Regions from separate parts of the Streptomyces sp. NPDC026417 genome, predicted to be linked through region 1. Evidence: riboswitches for the same ligand, from Rfam matches in the RefSeq annotation. Region 1 holds a riboswitch; each other region holds the start of a gene.
What was found. A riboswitch is a leader RNA that binds a small molecule or an ion and turns the genes downstream of it on or off. The one in region 1 is predicted to bind cyclic di-AMP.
Positions count from the first base shown of each region.

Region 2: linked by a shared signal. The riboswitch ahead of ACZ4NT_RS30910 (NlpC/P60 family protein) and the one ahead of ACZ4NT_RS22545 (M23 family metallopeptidase) in region 1 are both predicted to bind cyclic di-AMP.
Region 3: linked by a shared signal. The riboswitch ahead of ACZ4NT_RS25280 (LysM peptidoglycan-binding domain-containing protein) and the one ahead of ACZ4NT_RS22545 (M23 family metallopeptidase) in region 1 are both predicted to bind cyclic di-AMP.

Region 1 covers NZ_JBVHPY010000014.1:135,239-144,619, reverse strand. Annotated here, with positions in the region: gene ACZ4NT_RS22570 (sensor histidine kinase) at 1-409, opposite strand, end outside; gene ACZ4NT_RS22565 (MBL fold metallo-hydrolase) at 766-1,995, opposite strand; gene ACZ4NT_RS22560 (Glu/Leu/Phe/Val dehydrogenase dimerization domain-containing protein) at 2,353-3,543, shown strand; gene ACZ4NT_RS22555 (TetR/AcrR family transcriptional regulator) at 3,639-4,259, shown strand; gene ACZ4NT_RS22550 (SGNH/GDSL hydrolase family protein) at 4,493-5,278, opposite strand; gene ACZ4NT_RS22545 (M23 family metallopeptidase) at 5,523-6,374, opposite strand; cyclic di-AMP (ydaO/yuaA leader) riboswitch at 6,379-6,535, opposite strand; gene ACZ4NT_RS22540 (heavy metal translocating P-type ATPase) at 6,928-9,186, opposite strand; gene ACZ4NT_RS22535 (hypothetical protein) at 9,354-9,381, shown strand, end outside.
Region 2 covers NZ_JBVHPY010000023.1:118,932-128,312, forward strand. Annotated here, with positions in the region: gene ACZ4NT_RS30900 (M23 family metallopeptidase) at 1-1,059, shown strand, start outside; gene pcrA (DNA helicase PcrA) at 1,241-3,724, opposite strand; cyclic di-AMP (ydaO/yuaA leader) riboswitch at 4,106-4,277, shown strand; gene ACZ4NT_RS30910 (NlpC/P60 family protein) at 4,286-5,437, shown strand; gene ACZ4NT_RS30915 (hypothetical protein) at 5,577-5,930, opposite strand; gene ACZ4NT_RS30920 (C40 family peptidase) at 6,421-7,497, shown strand; gene ACZ4NT_RS30925 (hypothetical protein) at 7,643-8,275, shown strand; gene ACZ4NT_RS30930 (response regulator transcription factor) at 8,292-9,053, opposite strand; gene ACZ4NT_RS30935 (ATP-binding protein) at 9,059-9,381, opposite strand, start outside.
Region 3 covers NZ_JBVHPY010000017.1:34,812-44,192, forward strand. Annotated here, with positions in the region: gene ACZ4NT_RS25255 (NAD(P)/FAD-dependent oxidoreductase) at 1-395, opposite strand, end outside; gene ACZ4NT_RS25260 (Ppx/GppA phosphatase family protein) at 864-1,805, opposite strand; gene ACZ4NT_RS25265 (DUF501 domain-containing protein) at 2,168-2,692, opposite strand; gene ACZ4NT_RS25270 (septum formation initiator family protein) at 2,719-3,195, opposite strand; gene eno (phosphopyruvate hydratase) at 3,293-4,579, opposite strand; gene ACZ4NT_RS25280 (LysM peptidoglycan-binding domain-containing protein) at 4,940-5,626, opposite strand; cyclic di-AMP (ydaO/yuaA leader) riboswitch at 5,631-5,801, opposite strand; gene ACZ4NT_RS25285 (transglycosylase family protein) at 6,018-7,007, opposite strand; gene ACZ4NT_RS25290 (cytochrome P450 family protein) at 7,208-8,560, opposite strand; gene ACZ4NT_RS25295 (globin domain-containing protein) at 8,684-9,381, shown strand, end outside.

The DNA of each region.
Region 1 (9,381 bases):
TGCGCGCGGGCGCCGCCTCGCCGCGGCGCAGGGCCTCGACGAGGGCGCGCAGGTCGGCCTCGCCCCGGGCGCTGGAGCGGCGCAGCGCGCCCACGCGGTCGCGTACGGACCGGGCGGCCCGGTCGGCGGCGACGGCGGCGATCACGATCCCGGCGAGGGCCACGCCGACGGCTCCGGCGAGGACGGCCCACAGGGTCGGGCTCGGCCGGGCTCCGGCGGTGCGGACGATGAACAGCACGGCGGCGCAGGCACTGAGGGCGACCGCGATCGGCGGCAGGACGGCCAGGCGCAGCAGCTGGGACCGTATGTGCGTCTCGGGCAGCGGCGGGGTGGCGCGGGCGGCCGGTCGCCCGTGCCGCCCGCCCTCGCGGCGGTCTGCGCGTGCGGCCGGTGCGCGGAGGTGAGACATCGGCGTCCTCGTACTGGTGCGTCGGGGGTACGGGACCCCCGCGGGTCTGCGCGACTCGGGCGTGCGCCATCGCGATGCCGGCCGGCGAAGCGAAGAAATCGACGCCACGTCGCCCGACGGCCACTCACAGTAGTCGGCAACGCATCAGGTGCGATGGGCAGTTGACAAAGTCCCGCGGAGAGCGTCCCGCTCTGGTATGAGGCGTCGTACGACAGACCGACAAGCACCTCGGACATGCGTTCCCGTCGGCCATGAATCCGATCAGGGCTGGCCGGAAGTGGTCACGAACAAACGGCGAGGGCCGGGGAGCGGTGCGCTCCCCGGCCCTCGCCGTCCGTCGGCCGCGTCCCGCGCGGTCACCCGGCGGAGACGGTCTCCGGCTCGCCGGTGCCCTCCGTGGACTTGGCCGGAGGGTTACTCGGCGTAGTGCTCGTGACGGTGGCTGCCGCCTCGGCCGGAGCGCCCCAGCCGCCTTCGGGCTGCACGGCGACTCCGCGCCACCAGGGCTCGGACGGAACCGTCTCGGCCGTGGGTTCGAACGGCTCCCCGACCTGCGGCACGGCGACGCGGGCACCGGCCGCGCGGCCCGCGCCGATCGTCCCCTCGCCGGGCTCCACCCAGGGGTGGGTCGCCAGGTTGAACGTCGCCCAGTGGATCGGCATGATCACGCCGCCCGGCTCGCCGCCCTGGAGGTCCAGGTGGGCGCGCATGCCCTCCTCCGGCGTCATGTGGATGTCCGGCCAGAACTCGCTGTAGGCGCCGACCTGGATCATCGTCAGGTCGAACGGGCCGTGCTCGGCGCCGATGTCCCGGAAACCCTCGAAGTAGCCGGTGTCGCCGCTGTGGTAGATGCGGTGCTCGTCGCCCGCGACCGCCCAGGAGGCCCAGAGCGTGTGCTGCACGTTGCGCAGGCCGCGGCCGCAGAAGTGCCGCGCCGGGGTGGCGGTCAGGGACAGCCCGCCCACCTTGGCCGACTCGTTCCAGTCCAGCTCGCGCAGGCGGTCGGCGGAGACGCCCCAGCGCTCCAGGTGCGCGCCGACGCCGAGCGGCACCGCGAACACCGTGTCCGTGCCGGCCAGGGCCTTGATGCTGGGCATGTCGAGGTGGTCGTAGTGGTCGTGCGAGATGACGACGACGTCGACCGGGCCGAGGGCGGCCAGCGGCAGGGGCACGGGGTGCAGCCGCTTGGGCCCGGCGAACGCGAACGGGGAGCAGCGCTCGCCCCAGACCGGGTCGAAGAGCACCCGGTGCCCGTCGATCTCGGCCAGCACGCTGGAGTGCCCCATCCAGGTGATCCGCAGTCCGCTCGCCGGCGGCCGGGCGAGGTCCGCGAGGGTCGTGGGGTGCACCGGCACCGCAGCGGCCGGGGAGCGGTGGACGCGCTCCTCCCGGCGGAAGAAGACCTTCGCGAACTCGATCATGGATCCGTCGGGGCGGATCCGGGCGCTCTCCGGGTTCTTGAAGACACCGTCGGCGAAGTTCGGCGATCTGCGGATGCGCGCGAGGCGCTCGCCGCTCGGATCCGCGCCGAAGGCGGCGGGCCGCAACGAGCGGAGCCCGGAGCTCAGGGGACGGGAACCGGTCACGGCAACCTCCAGGTGGAGTCGGTCTGGCTTTCCATTATGGTCCGCCCGTCCGACCGGCCCGGGTCGAACGGGTGACGACGCGGTGTCGGGCACCCGTGGGAGCGGCCCGCCGGAGCCCGCCTGATGCGCGGCCCCGCCCGGCCCACGCGTCGCGGACGGGGCCCGTGGCACCTGGACCGCACGCCCACCGGACTGACCGACCGTTCAGTAGACCGGGTCACGCCGATATCATCCCAGCGGATCCCGGCCGAGGTTTCGGCCCGGCCGGGCCGTCGCCCCTGTGCGCAGCCTCGCCCGTACGCCGTGACCGCCGCGCATCCGCCCGCCCCATGACGACCGCCGCCCCCAGGAGCCCGTATGACCGCCCGCGACGACGCCCCGCTCATCAAGCTGACCTGGACGGACCACGTCACCGGACGCACCGGCCATCTCGTCGTCGACCGGCTGGTCCGGGGCGTCGCCAGCGGCGGGCTGCGGATGCGGGAGGGGTGCACGGCCGACGAGGTCGCGGGGCTCGCACGCGGCATGACCATGAAAGAGGCGCTCCACTACGACCCGACGGGCCGCTACATCCCCCTGGGCGGCGCCAAGGGCGGCATCGACTGCGACCCCCGGCACCCGGAGGCGTACGGCGTGCTCGTGCGGTACCTGCGCGCGATGCGCCCCTACCTGGAGAACGTCTGGGCCACCGGCGAGGACCTCGGGCTCGGCCAGGACGTGATCGACCGGGCGGCGGCCGAGGCGGGGCTCGTCTCCTCCATCCAGGCGGTGTACCCGCTGCTCGACGACGAGACGGCGGCCCGCCGCCGGCTCGCGGAGGCGTTCGCGGTCGAGGTGGACGGCATCGGGCTCGACGAACTGGCCGGCGGCTGCGGTGTCGCCGAGTCCGTGCTCGCGGCGCTGGACCGGGCCGGCGTGCCGTACCCCGGGACCCGGGTGTCCGTGCAGGGCCTGGGCACCATGGGCGGGGCCACGACGCGGTTCCTCGCCCGCGCGGGGCTCACCGTCGTGGCGGTCGCCGACGTCAAGGGCACCATCGCCAACCCCCGGGGACTCGACGTCGACGCCCTGCTGGCCGCGCGGGACGCGCACGGGAGGGTCGACCGCGGTGCGCTGCGTCCGCAGGACCGCGAACTGCCCGGTGACGCCTGGCTGTTCACCGACGCCGAGGTGCTGGTCCCGGCGGCCGTGTCGTATGCGATCGACTGCGTCAACCAGGACCGGGTCACGGCCCGTTGGATCGTGGAGGCCGCCAACATGCCCGTCCTGCCCGAGGCCGAGGAACTGCTCGCCGCGCGCGGGGTCACCGTGCTGCCCGATGTGGTGGTCAACTCCGGTACGAACGCCTGGTGGTGGTGGACGCTGTTCGGCGACATCGGCCCGGACGCGGGCGAGGCGTTCGCGCACACCCGGCGCTCGATGCGCGCCCTCGTCGGGCTGATGCTGGACCGCGCGGAGGCGGACGGCACGACGCCCCGGGCCGCGGCCCACGCCATCGTCGCCGACCGGCTGCCGGTCATCGCGGAACGGTTCGGCTGGTACCGGTGACGGCCGGGCGTTGCGTCCCGGACGGCGGTCCGCCGCCCGCCTCCGGGCCAGGGTCCGTGTCCGCCGTGTCCCGGGCGACGGATTAGGGTTGCCGCGTGGCGAGAGTGCGGTTGAGTGTGGTCCAGCGGCGGGAGGAGCTGCTGCGGGCTGCCATCGGGCAGATCGAGGAGCGCGGCGTGGCGGCGGTGCGCATCGCCGACGTGGCCACGGCGCTCGGCGTCAGCAACGCGCTGGTCCTGTACCACTTCTCGACCAAGGAGAAGCTGGTCGCCGAGGCGTTCACGTTCGCCGCCGAGGACGATCTCGCCCGGCTGCGCAAACTGCTGGGCCGCCGCACCTCGGCGCTGAAGCGGCTGCGCGCGGCGGTCCGCTGGTACGCGCCGACCGGGCAGGCCAAGGGTTGGCGGCTGTGGATCGAGGGCTGGGCCGTGGCCCTGCGCGAGCCGGGTCTGCGGGAGGTCACCCAGGATCTCGACCGGCAGTGGAAGGCCGCGATCGCCGAGGTGATCGCGGAGGGCGTGGCCGCGGGCGAGTTCCGGTGCCCGGACGCCATGGGCGCGGCCCTGCGGCTCACCGCCCTGCTGGACGGTCTCGCCGTGCAGATGACCGCGTACCCCGGTGCGGTGTCGCGGGCGCGCACCCGGGCCTGGGTGGACGAGGCCCTCGCACGCGAACTGGGCCTGGAGCGCGAGGCGCTGACTTCCCCGCCCGGCTGAACCCCGGCAGCCGAGAACACCGGCCCCCCCGTCCCTGCCCGGCCACCTCCGCCCGTCCGACCCCGGACGAGCGGATCGGACGGGACCGGCTCGGACCCGGCTCGGCGCGGTACGGCCCGGCTGGGGCGCTGCTCGGCACGGCTCGGCGCCGCACTGCGAAAGGACCACACCCCGGCCGACCTCGCACACGCCGGGCCGGCACCGGAGTCACCGGGACCCCGGCCCGCCGCCCCTCACACCGCCGGTGCGATCCGCAGCTTGATGTCGTCCGGCGACAGGCTGCCCTTGGCCGCCACGTGGTCCCCGGAGGACTCGCCGCGCAGCCGGCGTCCGATCCACGGCACCAGATACTCCCGGGCCCACTGGATGTTGTCGCGGCGCATCTCGAAGGTGCCCCGCGGCGGCAGCGGCGGCCAGGGCTGGTCGGGGTCCGCCGGGACCTCCAGGCCGAGGACCTGGCCGGCCCGCAGGGCGACCCGGGTGTGGCCCTCGGGCGAGAGATGCAGCCGGTCGCCGTCCCAGGCACGCCGGTCCTGGATGGTCCTCAGGGACCACAGGTCGAGCACCGGGCAGCCGTAGCGGTCGGCGATCGCCCGCACATGCCCGTTGTACGTGGCGATCTTGCCGCGCAGATGCTTGAGCACGGGCACGCCGCGGGTGTCGAACCCGGTGGTCACGAGGACGGTGCCGACGGCCGACGTGAGGTCGGCGACCGCCCGCTCGAAGCGCTCGGCGACCTCGTCGGGGTCGGTGCCCGGCCGGATGATGTCGTTGCCGCCCGCGCAGAAGGAGACCAGGTCCGGGGCCAGCGCCTTGGCCTGCTGGAGCTGGCTCTCGACGATCTGGTCCAGCAGCTTCCCGCGTACGGCGAGATTGGTGTAGCCGAAGTCGCCCTCGGGGCGCCGGTCGGCGAGCAGCACCGCGAACCGGTCGGCCCAGCCGACGAAGGCCCCGTCCGGACCGGGATCGCCGACGCCCTCGGTGAAGCTGTCCCCCACCGCCACGTACGACCCGATCACTGCTCTGTTGTCACTCTTCGAATCGTCTGCCACATCGGCCCATGATTCACCGTGCGATGTGAGCTACGCGACCGTAGGAAGGGGTTGACGGGCGGTGAGATAAGCCACTCGTCAAGTATTGGTCAATCCCGGAATAAGGCGCCGTACAGGGGCGGTTGACGAGCCTCAACGCCCGCGCACGCGTGGCACGCCGAAGGCCGGACCCCGGGGATCGGGGGTCCGGCCTTCGGCGGCGGTGCGGGCGTCAGCCGATGGAGACGCCGTGCGCGCGGAGGTACGCGATCGGGTCCACGTCCGAGCCGTAGTCCGGGCTGGTGCGGATCTCGAAGTGCAGGTGCGGTCCGGTGACGTTGCCGGTCGCGCCGGACAGGCCTATCTGCTGGCCGCCGGTCACGGTCTGCCCGGCCGAGACGGACAGCGAGGACATGTGGGCGTACTGGGAGTACTGGCCGTCGGTGTGCCGGATGACGACCTGGTTGCCGTAGGCGCCGCCCCAGCCGGCCGAGACGACGGTGCCCGGGCCCACGGACTTGATGGAGGTGCCGGTCGGGACCACGAAGTCGACGCCGGTGTGGTAGCCGCTGGACCACATGCTGCCCGCGGTCCTGTAGGAGGTGCCGACCGTGGCGCCCTCGACGGGCAGCGTGTAGCCGGAGGTGTTGGCGGCCGGAGCGGCCTGGGTCTTGGTCGTCTGGGTGCTCGTGCCGGACGACGGGGCGGCCTTGGCCGCGGCCTTGCCGCCGAGGGTCAGCTTCAGGCCGGGGTGGATCAGCGCGGGGTCGCCGCCGATGACCTTGCGGTTGTCGGCGTAGAGCTTCTTCCAGCCGCCGCTGACGTGCTGCTCGTCAGCGATCTTCGCGAGGGAGTCGCCGGACTTCACCGCGTACGTCTTCGTCGTGGCCTTCTGGGCGGCGACGGGAGCGGAGGCGACGGTCTTCTCCGCGGCGGAGGAGACGGCGGCCGTCGGGGTGGCGGCGTGGGCGCCGGCGGCTCCCATCAAGGGCAGCGCGAGCGCGGCGCCACCGGTTCCGGCGACGGCGATGGTGCGGGAGAAGCGCAGGGACTTCGGACGGCGGTGCTTACCCTTGGCGGGCATGGCGAATTCCTCTCCGGCGCCTGCGAGGTGAGCTGTCGGGTGCGAGCTGGAGATGCCCGGCCGCGTTGCGCGCGGCTTTACCCCAAGCCTGTTCCGGAGACCGGAACAGGCGTCGTGCCTGTGGGTCCCCCGCTCCTGCCGTGTACGGGTGAGTGTGCGGGATTCCGGGCGGCGGCAGGATTGGGCGTCCGTCCGGAGTGAGGGTGAACGTAAGCGACATGAGAGTGCGTCGACAAGCTTGTGGGGTTTCTGTGCACACCCCTTTCTTGATCCATGCCCGAATTGGCGGTCACTGTCCGTGGATAGGCGATCTTTCCTGGTCCGTAATCCCCCCGGAAATGCTGCGGATTTGAGAATCCCGGAACGCCACGCATTGTCACCGTTATGACGCTGCTCACTCGACCGCACGCCACCAGGCCCTAATTCATTGCTAGTTGGCCGCTTTGCAGGCAAAACGGGCAGAACACCCAGAAGCGACAGGGGGGACGCGCGACGCGGCGAGGCGTCACCCCGGTCCGGGTGACGCCTCGCACCGGAGGCGGTGCGGACGCCGTCAGGCGAGGGCCCGGAAGCCGCGCAGCCGCAGGGAGTTGCCGACCACGAAGACCGAGGAGAGCGCCATGGCGGCTCCGGCGATCATCGGATTGAGCAGGCCCGCCGCGGCGAGCGGCAGGGCGGCGACGTTGTAGGCGAAGGCCCAGAACAGGTTGGACCTGATGGTGCGCAGGGTCCTGCGGGCCAGCCGGATCGCGTCGGCCGCCGCCCGCAGGTCGCCGCGGACGAGGGTGAGATCGGCGGCCTCGATGGCCGCGTCGGTGCCGGTGCCCATCGCGAGGCCGAGGTCGGCCCGGGCCAGGGCGGCGGCGTCGTTGACGCCGTCCCCGACCATGGCGACGCTGCGGCCTTGGCCCTGAAGGCGCTCGACGACACCGGCCTTGTCCTCGGGCATGACCTCCGCGATCACCTCGTCGATGCCGACCTCGGCCGCCACGGACGCGGCGACCGTCCTGTTGTCCCCGGTCAGCAGCACCGGCGTGAGGCCGAGGCCGCGCAGCCGCCGGACGGCCTCGGCACTGGTCTCCTTGACCGCGTCGGCGACCTCCAGGACCGCGCGGGCCTCCCCGTCCCAGGCGACCACGACCGCGGTGCGCCCGGCGGCCTCGGCCCCGGCCGCGGCGCGCTCCAGTCCGGCGGGCAGGCTCACCGCCCTCTCCCGCAGGAGGCGGACGCGGCCGGCGAGGACGGCGTGTCCGTCCACGACGCCCTGCACCCCCAGTCCGGCGATGCCCGCGAAATCCTCCGGGACGGGCAGGGCGAGGTCCCGCTCGGTCGCCGCGGCGACGACGGCCCGGGCGACGGGATGCTCCGAGGCGTGCTCCAGGGCTCCCGCAAGCCGCAGCACCTCGGCCTCGTCGGCCCCGTCGGCGGTGTGGACGGCGAGCAGCGTCATCCGCCCGGTGGTGACGGTGCCGGTCTTGTCCAGGAGGATCGTGTCGACCCCGCGGGTGGTCTCCAGCATCTCGGGACCCTTGATCAGAATGCCCAACTGCGCGCCGCGCCCCGTGCCGACCATGAGCGCGGTGGGGGTCGCCAGGCCCAGGGCACAGGGGCAGGCGATGACCAGGACGGCCACCGCCGCGGTGAACGCGGCCGTGAGGCCGGCCCCGCTGCCCAGCCAGAAGCCGAGGGTGCCGAGCGCGAGGGCGATGACGACGGGCACGAACACGGCGGAGATCCGGTCGGCCAGGCGCTGGGCCGCCGCCTTTCCGCTCTGCGCGTCCTCCACCAGCCGGGCCATGCGGGCCAGTTGGGTGTCGGCGCCGACGCGGGTGGCCTCGACGACCAGTCGGCCACCGGCGTTCAGGGCGGCCCCCGTGACCGCGTCACCGACACCGGTCTCGACCGGCACCGATTCGCCGGTCAGCAGGGAGGCGTCCACCGCCGAGGCGCCCTCGACGACGACGCCGTCGGTGGCGATCTTCTCCCCCGGCCGGACGACGAAGCGGTCCCCGGCGCGCAGCTCACCGACGGGGATCAGCCGCTCGCGGCCCTCCCGCAGGACGGTGACCTCCTTGGCCCCCAGCTCCAGCAGTGTCCTGAGGGCGGCACCGGCCCGGCGCTTGGAGCGTGCCTCGAAGTACCTGCCGGCCAGGAGGAACGCGGTGACACCGGCGGCCGCCTCCAGATAGATGTTCCCGGCCCCGTCGACGCGGGCGATGGTGAGCTCGAAGGGGTGGGTCATGCCGGGGGTGCCGGCGGAACCGAGGAACAGCGCCCACAGCGACCATCCGAAGGCGGCCGACGTACCCACCGAGACGAGCGTGTCCATGGTGGCGGCGCCGTGGCGGGCGTTGGTCCAGGCGGCACGGTGGAAGGGCCAGGCGGCATAGGTGACCACGGGGGCGGCGAGGGTGAGGCTGAGCCACTGCCAGGAGGTGAACTGCAGGGCCGGGATCATCGCCATCGCGACGACCGGGACCGCGAGCACCACGGCGGTGATCAGCCGCTGCCGCAGCGGCCGCAGTTCGTCGGCACCGGCCGGCGCGGTGGCGTCGGGCGCCACGCCCGTGCGCGGCGGGTCCGGTTCGGTGGCGGTGTAGCCGGCGGCCTCCACGGCGGCGATCAGGTCCGCCACGGACACCGACTCGCCGCGGTACGCGACCCTCGCCTTCTCGGTGGCGTAGTTGACGACGGCATCGACCCCCTCCATCCGGTTGAGCTTCCTCTCGATCCTGGCGGCGCACGAGGCGCAGGTCATCCCGCCGATCGCGAGTTCGACCCGGTTCTCCGTCCCGGCCACGGTGACAGTCATCGCTACTCCCCGACATATACCCCCCAGGGGTACCTGGGATGCCGTCCAAGATATACCCCTCCCCCGTACCTTCCACAAGCAGCTCGCCGCGCTTTCCAGATACCCCACGGGGGTATACGCTCGCCCTGGGAGCACCACTGGGACCCGCCTGACAGGGGAGAGCCGTCATGAACACCGCCGTGAAGATCACCGCGT
Region 2 (9,381 bases), on a different contig from region 1:
GACACGGGTGCGTACGACGCCACCCAGTGGAACTCCGACGGCGGCCAGGACACGTACGAGACGTACGACTCGGCCGCCTCGTCGTCCGAGGCGTACGACCAGCCGCAGGCCGTTCCCTTCGACCAGCAGGCCACCGCCACCTTCGAGCAGGTGCAGCAGGGCGAACTCGACGGTCAGGACGACGAGTTCGTCCCCGCCGACGGAGACGGCGGGGACAGTGCGCAGGAACCGGAGCCGATACTGCTCGACGGAGTCGAGGAGATCACCGCGACGCCGGCCGCGGTCCCGGGTTCGCGTGCGGCGTCGCGCGCCGGCAACCGTTCCCGGCGCCGCGCCCCGGCAAGACGGTCCGCTCTGCTGACGGTGGCCGTGCCCTCCGCGTGCGTGATGGGGGTCGCCGGGATCGCCGCCGCGTCCGTCGTGAGCGTGAGTGCGGACGACAACACCGAGACCACGGCCGCCGCTCCGGAGAAGACGGCCTCCGTGAAGCCGTCCGCCGCCAACAACAAGCTGGACACCCAGCTCGCGAACCTCTCCGCCGATGCCGACGACTTCGCCGACCGGGCGAGCCGGACCCAGGAGCGGATCGACCTCAAGGCCGAGCAGGAGGCCGAGAAGAAGAAGGCGGCGGAGGAGGCGGCCCGCAAGGAGCGGCTGCGCCCCAAGTTCGCCCTTCCGGTCGCCCAGAAGGGGCTCAGCGCCTACTACGGGCAGTCCGGTGTCAACTGGATGTCCGTGCACACGGGCATCGACTTCCCGGTCTCCTACGGCACGACGGTGATGGCCGCGACGGACGGCACCGTACGGACGCAGTGGAACAGCGCGTACGGGAACATGGCGATCGTGACCGCCAAGGACGGTACGGAGACGTGGTACTGCCACCTCTCCACGTACAAGGTCGCGTCGGGGACGGCCGTGAAGGCCGGGGACCCGATCGCGTTCTCCGGGAACTCCGGCAACTCGACCGGCCCGCACCTGCACTTCGAGGTCCGGCCGGCCGGCGGCTCGGCGATCGACCCGCTGCCCTGGCTGCGCAGCCACGGCATCGACCCCACCTGAGCCGCTCCGACTCCGGCATCGCCTCCACCTGAGCAGCTCCGGCTCCCTCATCGACCCCATCGCGAACCCGACTGAGCCGCACGGGCTCCGGCTTCGGCGTCGGCTCCGCGCGCGAGCGGCGGTTTCCGGGCGGCCCGGGGGCCGGAGGGCGGCCCGGCGGTGATCGCCGGACCGGGCCTTCCTACAGCTTCTCGACAGGCGCGTACCGCAGGAGCAGCCGCTTGGGCTTGGGCTCCCCGAAGTCGACCGTCGCCTCGGCGTTGGCGCCCGTGCCCTTCACGCCGACCACCGTGCCGAGACCGAACTGGTCGTGGGTGACCCGGTCGCCGACGGCCAGCGAGACCACCGGCTTCTCGGCCGCACCGCGGCGCGTCGCGAAACCGGACGCCCCCGAGGCCGCGGAACGCGAGCGGGACGAGGAGAGCGAGGCCGCCACACCCGAGACCGGACCCGACTTCACCGGGCCCATGGAGCCCGTGCGCTTCCAGTCCAGGTGCGCGTCCGGGATCTCCTCCAGGAAGCGGGACGGCGGGTTGTACGAGGGCTGGCCCCAGGCGCTGCGCATGGAGGAACGCGTCAGGTACAGCCGCTCCCGCGCGCGGGTGATGCCCACGTACGCCAGGCGGCGCTCCTCCTCCAGCTCCTTGGGCTGGCCGAGTGCGCGCATGTGCGGGAAGACGCCGTCCTCCATGCCGGTCAGGAAGACGACCGGGAACTCGAGGCCCTTGGCGGTGTGCAGGGTCATCAGGGTGATGACTCCGTTGCCGTCCTCCTCGTCGGGGATCTGGTCGGAGTCGGCGACGAGCGCGACCCGCTCCAGGAACTCGGAGAGACTGCCGGCCGCCTCTCCCTCACCGGCCTCCTGCTCGAACTCCAGGGCCACGGCGGCGAGTTCCTGGAGGTTCTCGATGCGGGTCTCGTCCTGCGGATCGGTCGAGGCCTGCAACTCGGCCAGATAACCGGTGCGTTCGAGGACGGCTTCCAGGACGGTCGCCGGACCGGCGCCCGACTCGACGATTGTCCGCAGGTCCTCCATCAGCGTGTTGAACCGCTTGACGGCGTTGGTCGAGCGGGCGGCCATGCCGTACGCCTCGTCGACGCGGCGCAGCGCCTGCGGGAAGCTGATCTTCTCCCGCTGGGCGAGGGCGTCGATCATGGCCTCCGCGCGGTCGCCGATGCCGCGCTTGGGCACGTTCATGATGCGGCGCAGCGGGACCGAGTCCTCCGGGTTCGACAGCACGCGCAGATACGCGAGGACGTCCCGGACCTCCTTGCGCTCGTAGAAGCGGACGCCGCCGACGACCTTGTACGGCAGGCCGACGCGGATGAAGACCTCTTCGAAGACACGGGACTGGGCGTTCGTCCGGTAGAAGACGGCGACGTCGCCGGCCTTGGCCTCGCCCGCGTCGGTGAGGCGGTCTATCTCGTCGGCGACGAACTGCGCCTCGTCGTGCTCGGTGTCGGCGACGTAGCCGGTGATGCGGGCGCCGGCGCCGGCGTTGGTCCACAGGTTCTTGGGGCGGCGGCTCTCGTTGCGCTCGATGACGGCGTTCGCGGCGCTCAGGATCGTCTGCGTGGAGCGGTAGTTCTGCTCCAGGAGGATTGTGGTCGCGTCCGGGTAGTCCTCCTCGAACTGGAGGATGTTGCGGATCGTCGCTCCGCGGAACGCGTAGATCGACTGGTCGGCGTCACCGACGACGCACAGCTCGGCGGGCGGCAGGTCACCCTCGGCCGGGGGCACGTCCACGGGGTGCTCGCCGGTGCCGACGAGCTCGCGGACGAGGGCGTACTGCGCGTGGTTGGTGTCCTGGTACTCGTCGACGAGCACGTGGCGGAAGCGGCGGCGGTAGTGCTCGGCCACGTCGGGGAAGGCGCGCAGCAGATTGACCGTCGTCATGATCAGGTCGTCGAAGTCGAGGGCGTTGGCCTCGCGCAGGCGCGACTGGTACATGGCGTAGGCCTGGGCGAGGGTCTTCTCGAAGCCGTCGGTGGCCTGGGCGGCGAAGTCCTCCTCGTCGATCAGCTCGTTCTTCAGGTTCGAGATCTTGGCGCTGAAGGACTTGGGCGGGAAGCGCTTGGGGTCGAGGTCCAGGTCGCGGCAGACCAGGGCCATGAGGCGCTTGGAGTCGGCGGCGTCGTAGATGGAGAAGGAGGAGGTGAAGCCGAGCCTCTTCGACTCGCGGCGCAGGATGCGGACGCACGCGCTGTGGAAGGTCATCACCCACATCGCGTTCGCGCGGGGGCCGACGAGCTGCTCGACGCGCTCCTTCATCTCGCCCGCGGCCTTGTTCGTGAAGGTGATCGCGAGGATCTGGCCGGGGTGCACATGGCGCTCGCCCAGCAGATGGGCGATGCGGTGCGTGAGCACGCGGGTCTTGCCGGAGCCGGCTCCGGCCACGATGAGCAGGGGCGAGCCGGCGTGCACCACGGCCGCGCGCTGGTTCTCGTTCAGACCGTCGAGCAGCGCCGCCGGGTCCACCGCGGGGCGGACGGCGCCGTCGCGGTAGTAGCCGTCCCGGCTCGGGGGCACGTCGAAGCGGCCGCCGAACAGGTCGTCCGGAAGCTGCTCGGGCGTCCCGTCCTCGGGCGGCGGCGGGGGCTCTCCCTCGTGGGCCCCGGAGGGCTTGAGGTCCGCCAGGAAGCTGTCGTCAAAGAGGCTGCTCATCGCCTTCCGAGTCTAGGCCGCCCCACTGACACCCCGCGGCCACCTCCGGAACTCGGCCGGTTTCCGGGAGCAGGGCGGGCCGGGCAGGGGCTCCCCGCCGGGCCGGCGGACCCGCGTACGGAGGCCGCGGGACGGCACCCCTCTCGCCCTCCGGAACCGCGCTGTCACCTCCGGTGATGGCGTGAACGAGACGCACAACACGCCGGATGATTCGGGACAAGTACCGGAAAACGATCCGGACCGGCGGCTCGTCTCGGCCTCCGCGAAAAAGGTCACGGAAATGTATCGGGCATATCGAACATCAACCTTCACAGAAGCCACACGCGTTGGCTAGCGTGCCGGTCAGGCCGCCCGACCCCCACCGGCGAACGTCGCCGGGCCGCGCGGCCTCCGCCGAGTCCGGCGCGCCTGTGCGCCAGCCGGAGCCGGGGACCCACCGACCTTTGGGGTGAATCGGTCCGACCGCCTTGTCGGGCGCGGACCGTAGGGCAACCCTTCCGAACCACCCGCCCGAACCCGACAGCTAACTCGGTAGGCGGATCATGGAAGGAGTCGCCTCTCTTGGCGTCGCATCGCAAATGGCGTCCCGCGGGTACGCGCGTAGCGGGCGTACGGGCCCCGGGTCTCGCCACGGCCGCCCTCACCTCCGTGGCCCTGCTGTCGCAGACGGCGAACGCCGCGCCGGCCGAGCCCAAGCCGAGCCTGGAGGAAGTCCAGAAGAAGGTGGACGACCTCTACCACCAGGCCGAGACGGCCACCCAGAAGTACAACGCGGCCAAGGAGAAGAGCTCCAAGCAGCGCCGTCGCGTGGACACCCTCCTCGACGACGTGGCCAAGCGCACCGAGAAGCTCAACACCGCGCGCGAGGAACTGGGTTCGTACGCCGCCGCCCAGTACCGCACGGGAGCCGCCGCCCCCGACACCGCGACCCTCCTGCTCGCGGACGACCCGCAGGACTACTTCGACCAGACCCAGCTGATGAGCCGCCTGACGACTCGCCAGAAGGAGGCCGTCGACGACTACGTCACCGAGCAGGCGGCCACGACGAAGAAGCGGGCGGAGGCCTCCGAGAGCCTGGAGAAGCTGACCACCTCGCAGCGGACGCTGAAGTCGACCAAGGCGGAGGTGCAGCGCAAGCTCGCCGACGCCCGCGGACTGCTCTCGAAGCTCACGGCCGAGGAGAAGGCGCGGCTCGCGGCGATCGAGGAGAAGAAGCGGGCCGAGGCCGAGCGCAAGGCCGAGGAACTGGCCCGGCAGCAGGCCGCGGAGGAGAAGCAGCGCCAGGAGGCCGCCCCGCAGGACCAGGGGTCGACGGCGGGCAGTACGGGCGGCACGGCGGACGACGCGTCGTACGCCACCAAGGCCGACAAGGCGCTCGCGTTCGCCCGGGCGCAGATCGGCAAGCCGTACGTCTGGGGCGCGACGGGCCCGGACTCGTACGACTGCTCCGGTCTCACCCAGGCCGCCTGGAAGGCCGCCGGGGTCTCCCTGCCGCGCACCACCTGGGACCAGGTCGACGCGGGCACCACGGTCCCGCTCTCCGACATCAAGCCCGGTGACCTGGTCTTCTTCTACGACGACATCAGCCACGTCGGGCTGTACGTCGGCAACGGGATGATGATCCACGCCCCGAAGCCGGGCGCGTACGTCCGCGAGGAGTCGATCTACTACGACGGCGAGTCGTCGATCCACAGCGTGGTGCGCCCCGCCTGAGGGCGGATCCGCGGGCGGGCCGCCGCGGCCGTGTCCGGCGTGACCCGACGGTCACGCCGGGCCCGGGCCCCGGTCCGGTGCGAAGCCGGAGGCCGGGCCCGGCGAACGGGACCGGCGGTCGGCGGTCGGCGGTCGGCGGTCAGGTCCAGAGCACCGCGATGAAGATGTTCGCCGTGGTCAGCAGGCCCACCGTGGCGAAGGCGCCCTTCCCGACCTTCTCCTCGTCGCGCTTCACGTAGACGAGCCCCAGGATCACGATCAGCAGGGCGAGCTTCACGCCGATCTTGATGTTGTCGAGCGAGTTGTCGTCGGCCTGATTGAGGCCGACCAGTACGACGCCCGTGACCAGCATGGTGAGCGCGCCGTGCAGCATCGCGGGGACGAACCGGGCCGTGCCCCGGCCCATCGCCTTCATCTGGGTGAGAAAGCCGCCGAGGAGCGCGGCGATCCCGATGATGTGCAGGCCGACGAAGAGATGGATGAGTACGTCCATGGGGCCGGAGCCTAATCGGGGGCCCCGCCGCGCCCCTGCACCGCCCCCACCCCCGAGCCCGCCCGCCCGGGCCGGTTCAGCACGGGTCAGGTCGGACCAGGCCGGGTCGGTCGGGTCGGGTCGGGTCGGGTCGGGTCGGTGGGCTCATAGCACCGGCGTCCCGGGCCCCGCCCGGAGAACCGCCGCATCGGTCAGCACTCCGAGCCAAGCCGACGTCCGCGGGCCACGATCCCGGTCGCATACGGTCACCTCGCGGTCCTCTCGCGTCACTTCCGCACATGGGGTCACGGTCCGGTCACAACCAGGTTTAGCGTCCTCCCCCAGGTGACCGGCTCTCCACCGCCGCCCGGGCCAGGGGCGGCAGCCGGACACCTCCGCCGAAAGGTCCGGCGGCGTCCCGCTCCCCCTGCGCGGGCGCCGTCGGACGCGTCACCGCCTTTCGCTCGGGCGGCCGTGCGGGAGGAGTCGTCGCGAAAGGATGTGTGCCCTCGTGGCATCGCACCGCAAGCCCGGACCACGCTCGTTCGGCGGCCAGACGGCCCGCACCGCCGCCACCCTCGCCCTCGCGGGCGCGGCGACGGCCACGGCGTTCGAGGGAACGGGCCACGCCGAGCCCCAGCTGTCCCCGGCGCAGGTCAGGGCCAAGGTCGACCGGCTGTACCAGGAGGCGGAGGTCGCCACCGAGAAGTACAACGGGGCGAAGGAGAAGGCCGACAAGGGGGAACGGCGGCTCAGGACACTGCGCGACGAGGCGGCCCGCAGGACCGACCGTCTCAACTCGGCCCGGGACGCGCTCGGTGCGATCGCCGCCGCGCAGTACCGCACCGGCGGTCTCGACCCGGCGGTGCAGCTCGCACTCTCCGACGACCCCGACCGCTATCTGGACGGTGCCGCGTTCGCCGAACGCGCCGGGAGCCGGCAGGCGTCGGCGGTGGCGCGGGTGCGCAAGCAGCTGCGGGAGATCGAGCAGCTGCGCGGGGCCGCCCATGTCGAGCTCGCCTCCCTCAAGTCCCGGCAGGCGGAGCTGAAGCGGCAGAAGAAGAAGATCAACGGGAAGCTGGGCGAGGCGCGGCAGCTGCTGTCCCGGCTCACCGACGAGCAGCGTGCGCGGCTCTCGGCGGACGGCGGCACCGGGCACGCGTCCCGCTCCTCGGCGCGGGACGCGGCTGCCCTGCAGGCCGGCCCCGCCACGGGCGCCTCCGCGGCCACGGCCCCCAACTCCCGCGCGGCGGCCGCGGTCGCGTACGCCTACCAGAAGCTCGGCAGTCCCTACGTCTGGGGCGCCACCGGCCCCAACGCCTTCGACTGCTCGGGGCTCACCCTGGCCGCGTACCGCGCCGCGGGCGTCTCGCTGCCGCGCACGACGTACGCCCAGATCGGCACCGGACGACGGGTCTCCCGGTCCGAACTCCTGCCGGGGGACCTGGTCTTCTTCTACTCCGGAATCAGCCATGTGGGGATCTATGTGGGGCACGGCCAGATGATCCACGCCCCCAACCCGTCGGCGCCCGTGCGGCTGGCACCGATCGACCAGATGCCGTTTGCGGGGGCTACGCGGGTGGTGTGAGGACCCCGTACGGCAGGTGAAGGATTCCGGCCGGACCCGGGTACGCGCTGATGGCATGGGCACGTTCGCGCGGTAGCGTCGACGACAGTCGCGTACCGCCCGTCGTCGCCCCGCACCATCGCCCGTCGCCGTTCGAGAGGTCCCGATGTCCCCCTCCCTGTTCCCGCAGCTTCCGCCGCCCTGGCAGATCCGGACCTGGCCGGACCGGACGGCGCTGCTGGCCGAGCGCGGGCAGGCGCTGGAGGAGTTGCGGGCGCGAAGCCTCGGGGTGCACCGGGTCATGCTGCTGTGGCTGCTGTCGCTGGTGGCGATCATCGGCTGGGCGCTGCTGGTGCTGCCGCTGCAGCAGTTCGAGCAGGGGGATCCCACCGGGGTCGTCCTGGGGCCGATCTTCGCGCTGCTCGGGCTGGCCTCGCTCGCCCCGTCCGTCGCGGCGGTCGCCGTCGCCGTGCGCCGCGACCGGCAGATCCAGCAGCTCCTGGACGCCTGGCTGGTGCTGGACAGCCATCCGCCGACGGACGCCCGTCTGCGGTCCCCCGGCCTCAGCCTCTTCTGGCTGCTCTCCTCGGCCGGCGTCTGTGCGATCGGTCTGTGGGCGTCACTCGCGGCGGTGGCCGGGGCCGAACCCGGCCGCCACGCCCACAGCGACGTCGTCCTCGGGCTGGGCACCGGTCTGATCCTGTGGCTGACCGGTCTGCTCGGGATCGCGAAGGCCGTGCGTCACTACCGGTGGGCGCTGCGGGTGCTGGGGCCGGCGGCGGCCGGGGTGCCCCGGTGAACCGCCGGCCGGCCCCTCACACCAGCCGGCGTGCCGTGGCCCAGCGGGTCAGCTCGTGGCGGTTGGACAGCTGCAGCTTGCGCAGCACCGCCGAGACGTGGGACTCGACCGTCTTGACGGAGATGAACAGCTGCTTGGCGATCTCCTTGTACGCATAGCCGCGGGCGATGAGGCGCAGCACCTCGCGCTCGCGCTGGGTGAGCCGGTCGAGGTCCTCGTCGACGGGCGGGGCGTCGGTCGAGGCGAAGGCGTCGAGGACGAAGCCGGCCAGGCGGGGCGAGAAGACCGCGTCGCCGTCCTGGACGCGGAAGATGGAGTCGACCAGGTCGGTGCCGGTGATGGTCTTGGTGACGTAGCCACGGGCACCGCCGCGGATCACCCCGATCACGTCCTCGGCGGCGTCCGAGACGGAGAGCGCGAGGAAGCGCACCGGCTGCTCGGGGTCGGCCATCAACGGCGCGCAGCGGCGCAGCACTTCGACGCCGCCGCCACCCGGCAGGTGGACGTCGAGGAGCACCACCTCGGGCCGGGTGGCGGTGATCACCGTGACGGCCTGGTCGACGTCCGCGGCCTCGCCGACCACCTCGACACCGGTCCGCGCGGTCTCCCCGATCTCGGCCTGCACGCCCGTACGGAACATGCGGTGGTCGTCGACGAGGACGACCCGCGCCCGGCGCCCACCCGCGGCCGGTTCGGTGGGCCCGCCCGCGGCCGGTTCGCCCGCTTCGGCAGAACTTCCGGGCCCTGCGGGCCCCTTGGCCTCGTCCGGCCCGCTCACGTCGCTCATGACGTACTCTCCGCCCTCTCCATCTCCAGCTCGACCTCCGTGCCGCCGTCCGGCACCGCACGCAGTCGCGCCGTGCCGCCGTTGCGCTCCATGCGGCCGATGATCGATTCTCTGACGCCCATGCGGTCGGCGGGTATCGCGTCGAGGTCGAAGCCGGGGCCGCGGTCGCGGACGGACACGAAGACCGTCCTGCCCTCGACTTCGGCGAAGACCTGTACGGCGCCGCCCTCGCCACCGTACTTGGCGGCGTTCACCATCGCTTCCCTCGCGGCCTGCATCTGTGCGCCGAGCCCCTCGTCGAGCGGGCAGTCCCCGACCA
Region 3 (9,381 bases), on a different contig from region 1:
ATGCCGATGCCCTGCTCGGCGAGGCCGGGGATCGGGAAGGTGCGCGAGACCGCGCCCATCGCGATCACCAGGTAGTCGAAAGGCAGCTCGTACGCCTCGCCCACGAGGGGGGCGACCGTGGCGACCTTGCGGTCCTGGTCGATGGTGGTGACCCGACCGGTGAGGACTTCCGCCTTCGGCAGGACGCGTCGCAGCGGGACGACGACGTGCCGAGGCGAAATGCTGCCGGCGGCGGCTTCGGGAAGGAAGGGCTGGTAGGTCATGTACGACCGGGGGTCGACGACCGTGACGGTCGCCTCGCCGTAGCGCATCTTCTTGAGGATGCGCCGAGCTGCGTACAGGCCTACGTACCCACCGCCTACTACGAGGATCCTGGGACGCTCCGTGGTGCTCATGCCATCGAGTATCCACCCGCTTCGGAGGGGTCGCTCGTGCGCCCCTTCACAAGCTTGGGCAGGCCCTCTGCTACACTCCGCCGCCCACGTGACCCAGGTCATGCCGCCGCGGGGGAACCACCGTGTACCACGGACCGTTGTCAACACCGCGTGAGCTGCCACTTGAGGCCTTCCGGCCGGGTGGACCAGCCGTCCGCGTCACACGCCCGCAACACCCCTGGAACGCTCCCGTGAGCACCCTCCCAGGACTGGTGAGCCCCCTGGAAGGGCCAACCGGGCCCCATCGGCGCCCATCGGGACCGAATTCCTTGTGAAGAACTTCACGAACTTTCCCGGCGGCGCCTCACCCTGGGGCTTTTCCTGGCGGCCACGGGTGCGCTCATACGTTATCCGACCTGCTCAAGCGAGGCTACCGGTGAGTAGTAAAGACTCCCTCACCGGCGGCCCCGCCGTGCGGGGAGGACCTTGTCACGCGATCGACCAGGCGATGCCGTCGAGGATGTCGTGCTCGCTCACGACGACCTCGTCCGCCCCGATCCGCTCCATGATCGCGAGCAGTACCAGGGCACCGGACGCGATGACGTCGACGCGCCCCGGGTGCATCGCGGGCACGGCCGCCCGCTCCGCGTGCGTCGAGGACAGCAGCCGCTCGGTGATCTCGCGGACGCGGTCGTGCGGGATCCGCGAGTGGTGGATCGCGGCGGAGTCGTACTCCGCGAGGTCCAGGGCGATCGCCGCGACCGTGGTGACCGAGCCGGCCAGGCCGACCAGGGTGCGGGCCTCGCGCAGCGGGACGGTCTGCTCGGCGAGGTCCAGGGCGGCCTCGATGTCCGCCCGGATCGCCGCGATCGCGGCGGGCGTCGGCGGGTCGACGACGGCGCCGTCGTGCACGAGGTGCCGCTCGGTCATCCGCACACAGCCGATGTCCACGGAACGCCCCGCCCGGACGTGGTCCTCGCCGACGACCAGCTCCGTGGAGCCGCCGCCGATGTCCACCACCAGGAACGGCTTCGCCAGGTCGTCCCGCCCAGCCAGCTCCCTGGTCGCGCCGGTGAAGGAGAACTCCGCCTCCTGGTCGCCCGTGATGACCTCCGGCTCCACCCCGAGGATGTCCAGGACCCCCCGGACGAACACGTCGCGGTTCTCGGCGTCGCGGGAGGCGGAGGTCGCCACGAACCGCAGGCGCTCCGCGCCGTGCTCCTTGATGACGGCCGCGTACTCCCGGCAGGCGGCGAAGGTGCGCTCCAGCGCCTCGGGAGCCAGCCGCCCCGTCCGGTCGACGCCCTGCCCCAGCCGGACGATCGTCATCCGGCGGTCCAGGTCGACGAGTTCACCCGTCTCCGGGTCCGCGTCCGCCACCAGCAGACGGATCGAGTTCGTGCCGCAGTCGATGGCGGCGACCCTGGTCATGCGTTCGGTCTCCTGTCGTGATGAGGCCACACCCACGGACGGCGCGAAGCCGCCGCCCCCGGGCGGGGAAAGTCCAGCCCGACCGGACGGGGCGAAGCCGAGGCCACACCCACGGACGGCGCGAAGCCGACCCCGAGCGGGGAAAGTCCAGCCCGACCGGACGGGGCGAAGCCGAGGCCACGCCCACGGACGGCGCGAAGCCGACCCCGGGCGGGGAAAGTTGAGCCCGTCCGGCGTTTGAGGACGAGGCCGTCAGGCCGAAGCGGGGGTCCGGGGGCGGCAGCCCCCGGGACGGCCACCCCGACGGGCGGGACGCCAGCCCCCGGCCCCCCGCATCCCGGGGAAGCCGCCCCCGGACGGGATCACCCCTCGTCAAGAGGGACGACGCACGCCCCCTTGCGCCACCACTCCGGCAGCATCGCGATCGCCTCGTCCCCGAGCGGGTTCACCCCGGGCCCCGCGGCCAGCGAGTGCGCCACGAGCACGTGCAGGCACTTCACCCGGTCCGGCATGCCCCCCGCACTGGGGAAGCCCTCCAGCACCTCGATGGCGTCGCGGCGTGCGATGTAGTCCTCGTGCGCCGCCCGGTAGGCCGCGGCCAGCTCGGGGTCCGTGGCCAGACGGTCCGTCATCTCCTTCATGACCCCGTTCGCCTCCAGCGTCCCGATCGCGGAGGCCGCCCGCGGACACGTCAGGTAGTACGTGGTCGGGAACGGCGTGCCGTCGGGGAGACGGGGTGCCGTCTCCACCACGTCCGGCTGACCGCACGGACAGCGGTGCGCGATCGCACGCAGCCCGCGCGGCGGACGGCCGAGCTGCTGCTTGAAGGCCTCGACGTCCGCGTCGTTCGGCTCGGTGCGCGGGGTGGGCGGCGGGGGCGTTTCCATGCGGTGTGTCTTGTCTCTCTGGTCAGTTACTGGTCGGAGCGGTCGGATTTGTCCACGCCGTCCCAGACGTTGGCGTACCAGGGACGGTCGGCCGCCCCCAGGTCGGTGCGCGACTTCTGCACCGCGTCCGGGTCGATCACGATGTAACCGGTCTCGCCCGGCATCACGTAGTGCAGCCGCTGCCGGATCTGCTGCTCGGCGTAGGCGTCGTCCTGCCAGCGGGCCTTGAGGTCGCGCAGCTGCTCGACCCGCTGCCGGGCCTGCTCCTGCTGCCGCTCCAGCTCGGCGACCTCGGCACGCTGGGACACGTACTGCCTTATCGGGTACGCGAGGGCCACGATCAGGGAGCACAGGACCAGCGCGAGCAGCGCCGCACGGCCCGTCAGGCGGGAGCGGCGGGCCTGCCGTTTGGTCTGGGAGCGGTAGACGCGGGCCGCCGTCTGCTCACCGAGCAGCCGCAGCCTGGTCGTGGTGGAGAACCGGTCCCGGTCCTTCACGGCCATGAATCCCGCCTCCCCGGCACAAGCCCGTCACGTGCGTACGTCCCCGCACACGGTACGGGACCGAGTACGGGGACGTACGGACGACGCTTCCTACGGATCAGCCCTTGAAGCGGGGGAACGCCGAGCGGCCGGCGTAGACCGCGGCGTCGTCGAGGATCTCCTCGATGCGCAGCAGCTGGTTGTACTTGGCGACGCGGTCCGAGCGGGCCGGGGCGCCGGTCTTGATCTGGCCGCAGTTCACCGCGACGGCGAGGTCGGCGATGGTGACGTCCTCGGTCTCGCCGGAGCGGTGGGACATCATGCACTTGAAGCCGTTGCGCTGGGCCAGCTCGACGGCGTCCAGGGTCTCGGTCAGCGAGCCGATCTGGTTGACCTTGACGAGCAGGGCGTTGGCGGAGCCCTCCTCGATGCCGCGGGCCAGGCGCTCCGGGTTGGTGACGAAGAGGTCGTCGCCGACGATCTGGACCTTGTCGCCCAGCTTGTCGGTGATGACCTTCCAGCCGGCCCAGTCGTCCTCGTACAGCGGGTCCTCGATGGAGACCAGCGGGTAGGCGGAGACGAGCTCCTCGTAGTACTCGGTCATCTCGGCGGCCGAGCGGGACTTGCCCTCGAACTCGTAGTTGCCGTCCTTGTAGAACTCGGACGCGGCGACGTCGAGCGCGAGCGCGATCTGCTCACCGGGGACGTAGCCGGCCTGCTTGATGGCCTCGATGATGAGGTCGAGCGCGGCGCGGTTGGACTCCAGGTTCGGGGCGAAGCCGCCCTCGTCGCCGAGGCCCGTGGACAGACCCTTGGTCTTCAGCACCTTCTTGAGGGTGTGGTAGACCTCGGCGCCCCAGCGCAGCGCCTCGGAGAAGGACTCCGCACCGATCGGCGCGATCATGAACTCCTGGATGTCCACGTTGGAGTCGGCGTGCGAGCCGCCGTTCAGGATGTTCATCATCGGGACGGGCAGCAGGTGCGCGTTCGGACCGCCCAGGTAGCGGAACAGCGGCAGGTCGCTGGCCTCGGAGGCGGCGTGCGCGACGGCGAGGGAGACGCCGAGGATGGCGTTGGCGCCGAGCGAGCCCTTGTTGTCGGTGGCGTCCAGGTCGAACATCGCCTGGTCGATCAGGCGCTGCTCGGTGGCGTCGTAGCCGACGAGCTCCGGGCCGATCTGCTCGATGACCGCGAGGACGGCCTTCTCGACACCCTTGCCCTGGTAGCGGTTGGGGTCACCGTCGCGCAGCTCGATGGCCTCGAAGGCACCGGTGGAGGCGCCGGAGGGAACGGCGGCACGACCCGTGCTGCCGTCGTCGAGGCCGACCTCGACCTCGACGGTGGGGTTCCCTCGCGAGTCGAGGATTTCCCGGGCTACGACGACGTCGATGGACGGCACGAGCATCTCCTTCTGGGATGTGACGCGGGTACGCGGAGCCCCTTGGCCCGCTGCTGCACGGAGCCGCGGTCGGCTCCGCGACATGAGCCTAACCGGCCCGGGGCGATCGGCCAGCCGGTCGACCACCCCATGGACAGAACCGAGAGTAAATTGTTTCCGAACGGAACAAAAACCTGCCCCGTACAGGTACCGCCGCGACCGGCGGTCCCGGCGCACACATGAAAATGCCCCGCTCCGGTGCGTACGGGGGAACACGCACCGGAGCGGGGAGCCCGTGGGGACGGGATGGCCCTCACGGGGTCCCCTGGGGGGAGACCCCGCGCGGGGGAGGGCCGGGATCGGCCCGGAGGCCGAAGTCAGCCGGTGTCAGCTGAGGTGGAGCTGCTGACCCGGGAAGATGAAGTCGGCATCGTCGACGATGTCCTTGTTCAGCTTGAACAGCTTCTGCCAGCCGCCCTTGACCTTCTTCTCCTCGGCGATGGAGCTGAGGGTGTCGCCCTTGACGACCTTGTACTCGCCGTCACCCTTCTCGACCTTCTTGCCGGTCGGGGTCTCGACGGTCTTCTTGGCGGTCTCCCGCTCCGAGGAACGCGAGGCGCGCTGGTCCTGCGACTGGGGGGCCTGCTGCTGCGGCTGAGCCGTGCTCTGCGAACCGGTGTCCGTCGAGGTGCCGCCGGTGGAGGCGCCGGACAGGCCGGTGCCGCAGGTCGGCCAGGCACCCTTGCCCTGCGCGGCGAGCACCTTCTCGGCGACGGCGATCTGCTCGGACTTGGAGGCCTGGTCGGCCGTGGAGGCGTAGGCGGAGCCGCCGTACGCGGACCAGGTGGAGGCGGAGAACTGCAGACCGCCGTAGTAGCCGTTGCCGGTGTTGATGGACCAGTTGCCGCCGGACTCGCACTGGGCGACGGCGTCCCACTCGGAGGTGGTGGCGGCGGAGGCGTTGCCGGCGGCCATCAGCGGAGCGGCGATGGCGACACCGGTGACACCGGCGAGCGTGGCGACACGGGCGGCCTTGGACGGGCGGCGGTGCTTGCCCTTGCTGTTGAGCAGCATGAAGTGATCCCCTCACCGACGCCTGCGAGGTGAGCTGTCGGGTTCGGGCGGGTGAGTGCCCGGTCGTGCGCCGCTGGCGCCCGACTTCACCCCAAGCCGTTCCCGGAGGTCTCTCAACTCCCGGGCCCGGCACTTACCTTGGGTCCCCCGCTCCTGCCTGCGGCGCTTGCGCGACGACTGTTCCCGGACGGCCGCTGGCAGGATTCGGCGTTGCGACCGTCGGGGCCCGCTGTGGCGAGCGGTCACGACCGTAGACACGCGACCGCCGGAATTTCAAAGACGATCAGGGCTTCTGAGACTCATGTCTCACTCTCACCAAACCGGACATTGCGGTGCGAACCATGACGTGAACTACCGCTGTTTTGTACCCGATTCGCCGCCTGACGACCACTTAGTCTTCGGTGACCTCAAGGCTCTGACCGGGGTGAATGAGGTCCGGGTCGGCGCCGACCGTCTTCTCGTTCACCTCGTACAGCTCACTCCACCCGCCCTGGACCGCAAGGGAGTCGGCGATGCTCGTGAGACTGTCCCCGAGACGGACCGTGTACGAGCCTTCCGTCGCGTCGGACGTGGCGTCGGCGCTGCGCGAGGCGTGGCGGCCGGAGGACTCCTGTGCGCGCCCGGCGGTCGCGCCCGAGCCCGCCTCGTCCTCGGCGATGCCGCCGCGGTGCCGGCCGGTGCCGGCCGCTTCGCTCGCGGACCCGCCCGAAGGGGCTTCACTCCGACCCGACTTGTCCGAGTCGTCCGCTTTCGCCTTGCCCGTGTCCGAGTTGTCCGCACCCTTGGAGTCGCCGGCGTCCTTGCTCGGCTTCGACGTCGCCCCCGAGGCCGCGCCGGACTTCGACGGGTCGGCGGACGCGCTCGCGGAAGGCTTGCCCGAGGGGCTGCCGTTCGACAGGCCGCCCGAACCGGACGAGTCGTCCGAAGGGGACGAATCCGGCGAGGCGGAACCGGTCGGCGACGAGGGGTCCTCGCCGATGCCCGTGTCGACCTCGACGGAGGCCGACTTCTTGCTGAGGCCGGAGAGCGGCCCGCAGGTGGGCCAGGCGGCCAGGCCCTGTCCGTCGAGAAGCTTCTCGGCGACGGCTATCTGCTGCGAGCGGCTGGCCTCGTCGGGGCTCGGCGCGTACGCCAGGCCGCCGTACTTCTCCCAGTTCTCCTGGGTCATCTGCAGGCCGCCGTAGTACCCGTTGCCGCTGTCGGCACTCCAGGAGCCGCCGCTCTCGCACTCCGCGACCCGGTCCCACGTGGTGCCGTCTGCGGCGCTCGCGCCGGTTGCGCCGAGCAACGGGATGGCGATGGCCGATCCGGTTACTCCTGCCGCGACGATGAGCGCCGGAGCCTGGCGGGGGCGACGGTGACGACCGTTCCCGGAGAGCATGCGGTGGCCTTTCGGAGACAGCAATGACAGACGCGACGGAAGATCCACCGCGTTGATGCGTGAACGTATCGGGACTCGAACGCTTGTCACAAGTCGATGCAGCGCAGATCACGTGAAGATCACAGTATTGACGGTGTGTCATGTTTGAACGGGCCGCATCCGCGTACGGTCCGGGCGGCACACGGGCTCCCCGGCACGCCCTATCGGGCAGGCGTGAACTCCACCGGAAGCGTGCGCAGTCCCCGCATGATGAGACCGCCCCGCCAGCGCAGGTCGGCCGGGTCGCCGGCGAGTTGCAGGTCAGGGAGCCGGGTGAGCAGCGTGGCCAGGGCGGTCTGCCCCTCCAGCCGGGCGAGCGGCGCACCGAGGCAGTAGTGGATGCCGTGCCCGTATCCGAGGTGCTGGTTGTCGCGCCGCGAGAGGTCCAGGGTGTCCGGCTGTTCGAAGCGCTCGGGGTCGCGGTCGGCGGCCGCGAGGACGACGAGGACGGGGTCGCCGGCGGCGATGTCCTGTCCGCCGAGCCGGACCGCCTCGGTGGCGAACCGCCAGGTGGCCAGCTCCACGGGCCCGTCGAAGCGGAGGAGTTCCTCGACACCCGTCTCCAGCAGGGCGGTCTCTCCGGCGGCGAGGGAGGACTGCAGCCGCCGCCGCTGCTCGGGATGGGTGAGCAGGGCGTAGGTCCCGTTGCCGATGAGGTTGACCGTCGTCTCGAAACCGGCGAAGAGGAGGATGAAGGCCATCGCCGCGGCCTCGTTCTCGGTGAGGTGCTCACCGTGGTCCGAGGCCCGGATGAGTCCGGAGATGAGGTCCTCGCCGGGTTCCGGACGGTCCGTGAGCGCCGCCCGCTTCCGGTGGATCAGCTCCGCGAGATAGCCCCGCATCTTCTTGACCGACCGGGCGACACCGCCCCGCGGTCCGCCCCCGTGCCGGATCATCATGCCCGCCCAGTCCCGGAAGTCGTCCTGGTCCTCGCGCGGAACGCCGAGGAGGTCGCAGATGGCGTAGATCGGGAGCGGGAACGCGAAGTCGTGGATCAGGTCGGCGCTGCCCCGGTCGGCGAACCGGTCGATGAGGCCGTCGGCGAGTTCCTGGACCCGGGGGGCGAACTCGGCCACCCGCCGGGGGGTGAACGCCTTGCTGACCAGGCGGCGCAGCCGGGTGTGGTCCGGCGGGTCGATGTTCAGCAGATGGGTCATCAGCTCGGCCTTGCGCTCGCCCGGGATGCCCGTCTTCCCCTTGGCGTGCGCGGGCTCGTCGTGGTGGGCCGGGTTCTTGCTGAGCCGGCCGTCCGCGAGGGCCTGCCGGGCGTCCCCGTACCGCGTGACCAGCCAGGCCTCCACACCGCTCGGCAACCGCGTCCGGTGCACGGGCGCGTGCTCCCGGAGCCAGGCGTACGCCGGGTACGGGTCGGCGGCGAACTCCCAGGTGAAGAGCTCGGGGGCGGGCGCGCTCCCGGCGGGCGTGCTCCCGGCAGGTGTGCCGCCGGGGCCGTCGGCGGGGGTTCCGGTGGGAGCGCTGTTCCGGTCGGCGGGAGGTACGGGGTCTTCGGTCACCCGCCGACGGTATCCGGGGTCACGAGCGCGTCCCTCTCCCGCCCGCCGGACAGTTCGCCCCGGACTGTCCGTAAATCGTCCGCCACTTGACTTCGCGGATCGGGAACTCCCTACATTCCGCCCGTGGACCCCGAAATACTCAGATCCAGCTTCGCGGTCGTCGAGAGACGGGCCGAGTTCGCGGTCAAGTACTTCTATGCGCACCTGTTCCGGCACCACCCGGCCGTCCGCGGGCTCTTCCCGCTGGACTTCCCCGAGGACATGGAACGACAGCGGGACCGGCTGTTCGCCGCCCTCACCCAGGTCGTGGCGCGGCTGGAGGACCCGACGCTGGCGGAATACCTCGGAGAGCTCGGAAGGGACCACCGGAAGTACCTGGCGGAGCCCGAGCACTACGCGGCCGTGGGAGCGAGTCTGATCGCCGCGTTCGCCGCGGTCGCGGGGCCGTCCTGGAACGCGGAGGTCGAGAAGGCCTGGGGGGAGGCGTACGCGACGATCGCGGAGGCGATGCTCCGGGGGGCCCGGGACGCCGAGCACGACGGCGAACCCCCCTGGTTCGACGCCGAGGTCGTCGCCCGCCGGCGGTTCGGCCGGGACATCGTCCTGCTGACCCTGCGGCCGGTCCGGCCGCTCGGCCATCTCCCGGGGCAGTACGTCAGTGTCAACGTGCCCTACTTACCGGGCATCTGGCGCCCCTACTCGGTGGCCAACGCGCCCCGGCCCGACCACACCGTCGACCTGCACGTCAGCCGCGTCGAGGAAGGACTGCTCTCCACCGCGCTGGTACGGCAGACCCGGGAGGGCGACGTGCTCCGGCTCGG